Regions from separate parts of the Isoptericola sp. NPDC056573 genome, predicted to be linked through region 2. Evidence: predicted binding sites of a transcription regulator. Region 2 holds the regulator's gene; the other holds the start of a gene.
What was found. The regulator LexA, encoded in region 2, represses DNA repair genes until DNA is damaged. The targets are predictions, from matches to a motif close to TCGAACANNTGTTCGA.

Region 1: a site for LexA is predicted at 1,477-1,492, ahead of ACFQ8E_RS03865 (DUF222 domain-containing protein). Genes of this name have one in related genera too.

Annotation. Positions count from the first base shown of each region.
Region 1 is NZ_JBHTUY010000002.1:248,598-251,997, reverse strand. It holds gene ACFQ8E_RS03865 (DUF222 domain-containing protein) at 1-1,419, opposite strand, end outside; gene ACFQ8E_RS03860 (S66 peptidase family protein) at 1,603-2,643, shown strand; gene ACFQ8E_RS03855 (isocitrate lyase/phosphoenolpyruvate mutase family protein) at 2,689-3,400, opposite strand, start outside.
Region 2 is NZ_JBHTUY010000020.1:44-3,443, reverse strand. It holds gene ACFQ8E_RS21365 (L-lactate dehydrogenase) at 1-921, shown strand, start outside; gene lexA (transcriptional repressor LexA) at 968-1,804, opposite strand; gene ACFQ8E_RS21355 (LysM peptidoglycan-binding domain-containing protein) at 2,074-2,403, shown strand; gene nrdR (transcriptional regulator NrdR) at 2,508-3,014, shown strand; gene ACFQ8E_RS21345 (DUF5302 domain-containing protein) at 3,072-3,326, shown strand.

The DNA.
Region 1 (3,400 bases), on a different contig from region 2:
GACAGGATCGGCGACCGGGTCGCGGGACATGCGTCCCGTCGGTGACGTCCAGACGAGCGTGCCGTCGGCCTCTTGCCGTGCCTGCCACTGCGTCTCGTGCTTGAGCACGTGGTGGCGCCGGCACAGGTGGGCGAGATTGTCGACCGTGGTGCGCCCGCCGTCGGCCCACGCGACCGTGTGGTCGACGTCGCAGCGGGCGGCCGGGCGGGTGCAGCCCGGGAAGCGGCAGGTGCCGTCGCGCGCCTCGAGGTAGGTGCGCAGTGCCGCAGGGACGGCGTACGTGCCGGGGTCGGCGGACAGCAGCGTGCCCGACACCGGGTCGACGAGCAGGCGGCGCAACGAGGGCGCCCGGGCTGTGAGGAACGCCGCGACCCCCGGGTCGATCGCGCCGTGACCCGTCAGCTCGGCCGGCTCGCCCGAGCGGCCGAGCAACGTCAGCACCGGCACAGTGACCCGTACCCGCGGCGTGATTCTGCGGGCATGGTCGGCAAGGTCCGGTACGAGACCTGCGACCAGCTCTGCCGCCAGCCCTTCTCCGGGCCGCGCCGCACCGGTGCCGGACACCTGCGTACCAGAGCGCGTCACCGTGTCGGGGTGGGGACCGGGCGAGGCCTCGGTTCCGGCCAGCAGGAGAGCGGCATACGCGTCGGCGCGGAGCTGGCCCACGGTGCGATCGTCTCCGGCCTCTCGGGCGGTGCGTGCTGCGGTGGTCAGGCGGTCGTGGGCCGCGTGGGCGGTCGTGGCGGGGAGGTAGGCGCTGAGCCAGGCCATGCCGTCGGTCGCGGGGTCGACGAACACGGCGCGCTTCGCGGACGCCCTCTGGTGCCGTCGCTCGAACGGCTCAGGGTGCGCACGGTCCCGGGCACGGCGCAGGAAGGCACGGAACTGGGCCGGCGTCGCCGTCGCCGCCCGCGGGAGCGCCTCGGCCTGGACGGCGGCTCGAGCCTGGGCGTCGGGGAGGTCGGCGAGGACGTCGGCCATCGCCGTCGCGTGGCGGGCGCCGATACGGCCGCGGCACAGCTCGGCGAGCGTGGCGGAACCGGACGAGGTCAGGGTCCGTGCGGTCTCGACGAGGTGGTCCGCCTGCCGCTCGCCGACCCGCAGCGTGGTCGCGACGTCCGCCACGAACGCGCGGCGGGCCAGCTCGTGCTGACGCGCCGTACCCGCACGCAGCACCCGCAGCTGCTCGCCCGCCAGCAGGTCGGGCTCGCACCGCGCGGCGGCCCGGCGCGCTCGCTCGACGGCCAGGAGCTTCTCACCTTCCAGGGCGTCGAGTCGCGCCTGGATCCGCGCCAGGTCGTCCAGGGCGACCGAGACGTCGTGGACCGTCGTCGGGCCGACCGGGGAGAGCACGTCGTCCCACGGCGTGGTGACGACCGGCAGGTCGTCGAGCGCTTGCTCGAGCACTGCGGCAGACATCCCCGCGTCACCTCCTCGACGTCGAGCGAGAGTCAGAGCCTGTGTTCGTGCCATGACTCGAACATGTGTTCGAGCCTAGCGAGGAACCCGACCCCGCACCAGGCCCGATACGCACCTGTGGAAAACCGTCGAGGCCCGCGAATCCCGTTGCCCCGGTGTCCGGCGCTCGGGCAGAGTCCGGCCATGACGATCCGCTACCCCCGCCCCCTGCGCCCCGGCGACACGATCGGCGTCACCGCGCCGTCGGCGGGTGTCGCGACCCCGCTCCACCGGCGACTGCTGCACGCCGCCGACGTCGTGCGCGCGAAGGGCTACGACGTCCGTCTCGGCGAGACGCCCACGGGCGAGGGGATCGTCAGCGCCCCGGCGGACGTGCGCGCGGCGGAACTCACGACGATGCTCACGGACCCGGCCGTGCGCGCCGTCGTGCCGCCGTGGGGCGGGGAGCTGGCGACGGACCTGCTGGGACGACTCGACTGGGACGCGCTCGCCGCGGACCCGACGTGGCTGGTGGGGTACTCCGACATCTCGACGGTCCAGCTGCCCCTCACGCTGCGCACCGGCGTCGCCACGCTGCACGGCCAGAACCTCATGGACACGCCGTACGACGTGCCCGCCGGCCTGCTCGGCTGGTGGGAGGTCGCCTCGGCGGCGCAGGAGGGCGAGGAGCTGGTGCAGCGCTCGCCGCGGCGGTACCGCTCGTCCGGCTGGGACGACTACGAGAACGAGCCCCAGGTGTCGACGTGGACGCTCGACGCCGCCGGCTCCTGGCTGCGGCTCGACGGCGAGGACCCGGCCGCGCCGGTCGATGTCCAGGGGCGGGTGATCGGCGGCTGCCTGGAGACGGTCTCGCTCCTCGCGGGCACGCCCTACGGCGACGTGGCCCGGTTCGCCGCGGAGCACGCGCCGGAGGGCCTGGTCGTCTACCTCGACATCCTGGAGTGGGACGCGTTCGCGGTCGGCCGGGCCCTGTGGGCGATGCGCCACGCGGGCTGGTTCGACGCGGCGAACGCGGTGCTGGTGAGCCGCACGCACGCGCCCGACGGGGACGGCTTCTCCCAGCACGACGCCGTCCGGGACGCGCTGGGAGACCTGGGGATCCCGCTCCTCGCGGACGTCGAGTGCGGGCACGTGCCGCCGTACCTCGCGCTGGTGAACGGTGCGCTCGCCCGCGTCCAGCACGGGCCCGAGGAGTCGGCGATCACCCAGCGCCTCGTGCCCTGACCGCTCGCCGCCTCCTGGCGGTCGCGGCCTGGAGGCCGCGGGCGGTCAGCCCCGGAACGCCTGCGGCATCACGTCGCGCGCCGGGCCGGTGCGGTCGAGGAACCCGACCCCGCCGGCCTGGAGCTCGCGGGCGGCGTCGACCAGCGCGGTCAGGGCGTTCCAGGCGAACGTGCCGCCGACGGAGATCCGCGCGACCCCGGCGTCGGCCAGCTCCTGGGGCGTGGGCCCGCCCGCGACGAGCAGGGCGTTGACGGGCCGGTCGACCTCGCGGCAGACGGTCGCGATCGCTGCGGCGTCGCGCAGCCCGGGGGCGTACAGCACGTGGGCGCCGGCCTCCTGGTAGGCCTGCAGCCGCGCGATCGTGTCGGCGAGGTCGTCCCGGCCGTACAGGTGGTTCTCGCAGCGGGCCGTGAGCACCAGGTCGCCGGCCGCCTCGGCCGCGGCGGCCACGCGCTCGACGGCGAGGGCGCGGTCGTAGAGGGGCTCGTCGTCGCGCCCGGTCGCGTCCTCGACGGAGCCCCCGGCAAGGCCGGCGGCGCGGGCCTCCGCGACCGTGCGGGCGACGTCGGCGGGGGAGTCGGCGAACCCGTTCTCCAGGTCCGCGCTCACGGGGACGTCGACGGCGGCCGCGAGCGCGGCGGCGTGCGCGAGGGCCTCGTCCCGGGTGACGGCGCCGTCGGGCCGGCCGAGCGTCGCGGCGAACCCGCTGCTCGTCGTCGCGACGGCGGCGAAGCCGAGGGCGGCGAGGATCCGTGCC
Region 2 (3,400 bases):
GGAGCGGGCGCGGTGGGTTCCACCCTCGCGTACGCGGCGCTGGCCCGGGGCGCGGCCCGGTCCGTCGCCCTCCTGGACGTCAACCGCGCGAAGGTGGAGGCCGAGGTCCTCGACCTGCGGCACGGGGGGATGTTCATCCCTCAGGCCGAGATCGACGGCTCGGACGACGTGGAGGTGTGCCGCGGCGCCGACATCGTCGCGGTGACGGCGGGGGCCAAGCAGAAGCCCGGCCAGAGCCGCCTCGACCTGGCCGAGGCGACGGTAGGCCTCACGCGCTCCATCCTGCCGGGCCTGCTCGAGGTGGCCCCGGACGCGGTGTTCCTCATGGTCACCAACCCGGTCGACGTCGTCACCTACGCGGCGCAGGAGATCAGCGGCCTGCCCCGGGGCCGGGTGTTCGGCAGCGGGACCGTCCTCGACTCGTCCCGGCTGCGCGACGCGCTGGCCCGCCACTGCGGGGTCGCGGTCGGGAACGTGCACGCGAACATCGCGGGCGAGCACGGCGACTCGGAGATCGTGCTGTGGAGCTCGGCCACGATCGCCGGCGTGCCCCTCCTGGACTGGCGGCCCTTCCGGGGTCGCCCGCCGCTCGACGAGCCGGCCCGGCAGCGCATCGCGACCGACGTCGTCGAGTCGGCCTACCGCGTCATCGCCGGCAAGGGGGCGACCAACTACGCGGTCGGCCTGGCGGCGACCCGGATCATCGAGGCGGTGCTCAACGACGAGCACCGCGTGATGAACGTCTCCTCCCGCCTCGACGACTTCTACGGCATCAGCGACGTCTGCCTGTCGGTGCCGTCCCTCGTCGACCGGCGCGGCGTGGGGGAGACCATCGACACCCCGCTGTCGGACGAGGAGGTCGCCGGGCTGCGTGCGTCGGCCGAGAGCATGCGGGCCGTGCAGCGCCGGCTGGGCTTCTGACCGGACCGGACGCGGGGCGCCGGGCGGGGCCGGGGCGGAGCGCCGTTCAGAGGCTGCGCAGCACCGCCACGACCCGACCGAGCACCTGCGCCTCGTCTCCCGGGATGGGCGAGTAGGCGGCGTTCTGCGGCAGCAGCCAGGTGTGCCCGCCGGCCTGCTTGAAGGTCTTGACCGTCGCCTCGCCGTCGATCATCGCGGCGACGACCTCGCCGTTCTCGGCGACGGGCTGGCTCCGCACGACCACCCAGTCGCCGTCGCAGATCGCGGCGTCGACCATCGAGTCGCCCGCGACCTTGAGCAGGAACAGGTCCCCGTCGCCGACGACCTGCCGGGGGAGCGGGAAGACGTCCTCGACGACCTGCTCCGCGAGGATGGGACCGCCGGCGGCGATCCGGCCGACCAGCGGGACGTACGACGGTGCCTGGGCCGGCTGCGCGTCGGAGGCGGCGAGCGACCCCGCCACGAACCCGGGCGCCGCGTCGGCGTCGGGGACGGCACCGCCGGTCGCGGGCGACTCGAGGTCGACGACCTCGATCGCGCGCGGCCGGTTGGGGTCACGGCGCAGGTAGCCCTTGCGCTCGAGCGTGGTGAGCTGGTGCTTGACCGAGGAGGGGCTCGCCAGCCCGACGGCCTCGCCGATCTCGCGCATGGTCGGGGGGTAGCCGCGCGCCTCGACGGAGCTGCGGATGGTCTCGAGCACGCGACGCTGGCGGGGCGTGAGGCGGTCGGACGAGGGCGAGAGCTCGCTCACCGACGCCAGCACGTTCGTGGTGGTGCCGGCCGGGACCGTCGACGCGGCCGCCTCCCCGGGGGTCTCGTCCTGGGCTGCCCATGACGTCGCCGTCGTCGTGGACGCCGGGGCCTGGTCCCGTCCGCTGGTCATCGCGTTCTCCGTCCTGCAGGGCGCGGCCCGTGGGCGGGCCGATGAAATCCGACAAACCTTCCATCGCGCTGTCGGCCACTCTAAGCCAGTTCCGGCCCGACATCAAACATCTGTTCGATCAGGTCTCGACCGTGTCGCCCCGACGTGGTACACCTAGTACAGCAGTTCGACGTACAGGTGTTCGACGAACGGGTGTTCGACGACGGATGCTCGACGGAGCGGCCGCCCATCGCGGCACCACGTGGACCGGAGGCAGGACGATGCAGAACGTGCGCAGCACCAGCGACGCTCACGGGTTCCTCGGGCTCGGAGGGCTCCGGCTGACCCGCAGGGGACGGGTGGTGGTCGCGGCACTGGTGCTCCTCGTCCTCGTGGGCGCGGGCCTCGTCGGCCAGCGGGCCGTGGCGGAGGCGCCGGGCGCAGGCGTCGAGGTGCGGCTCCAGACGGTGGCGCCCGGCGACACCCTGTGGCAGTACGCGCAGCAGGTGCGGGACACGGGGGACGACCTGCGCGACGTCGTCGCCGAGCTCCGCGACCTCAACGGGCTGACCTCGGCGGAGCTCCAGACCGGGCAGGTGGTCCTGCTCCCGCTGGACTGACGGCATCGCCGCTCCCAGGGATCCTGCTTGCGCGGACGGTCGCCCGCCGCTTACCTTGACGGGCAGCCGGGCGCCGGTCCGGAGCCGAGCGCAGGAGACCAGCGATGCACTGCCCGTTCTGCCGCCATGCGGACTCACGAGTCGTCGACTCGCGCACCTCCGACGACGGCGCGTCCATCCGTCGCCGGCGCCAATGCCCCGCGTGCCAGCGTCGGTTCACCACGATCGAGACGGCCAGCCTGTCGGTGGCCAAGCGCTCCGGGGTGACCGAGCCGTTCAGCCGGGACAAGGTGGTGGCGGGCGTGCGCAAGGCGTGCCAGGGCCGGCCGGTGAGCTCCGACGACCTCGCCGTCCTCGCGCAGAAGGTCGAGGAGACCCTGCGGGCCTCCGGTCGGCCGGAGATCGAGGCGAACGAGGTCGGTCTCGCGATCCTCGGGCCGCTGCGCGAGCTGGACGAGGTCGCCTACCTGCGCTTCGCCAGCGTGTATCAGTCCTTCGAGTCCCTGGAGGACTTCGAGACCGCGATCACGTCGCTGCGGGCGGAGCACGAGGCGCGCGGGTCGGCGGCCGACGGCGAGCCCGCGGCGGCGGGGCGCGGCGCGACGGACTGAGCGGGAGGCGCGTCCGGTCCGCGTGAAATGCCCTGGCGTCCGGTAGGCCGCCGGGGCATGCTGGACGGCACCAGGTGCCACGCGGCCCGCCGCGCGAGCACACCCACCCCGACCGACGACGAGGTGACCGTGATGACGGACGACTCGAGGGCGAAGCCCACCGAGGACACGAAGGCGCGCTTCCGGGAGGCGCTGGAGAAGAAGAACGCCGCCAGCCACCCCACCGCCGGCAAGGACGGCAACACCGGCCAGGTGCACGGTTCGGAGACCTCCGGGCCGGTGCAGAAGATGTTCCGCCGCAAGTCGGGCTGAGCAGACGGACGAGCCGAGCAGACGGACGAAGCGCGAAGGGCGGCCCCGGATCCCCCGGGGCCCCCCTAGCGCGT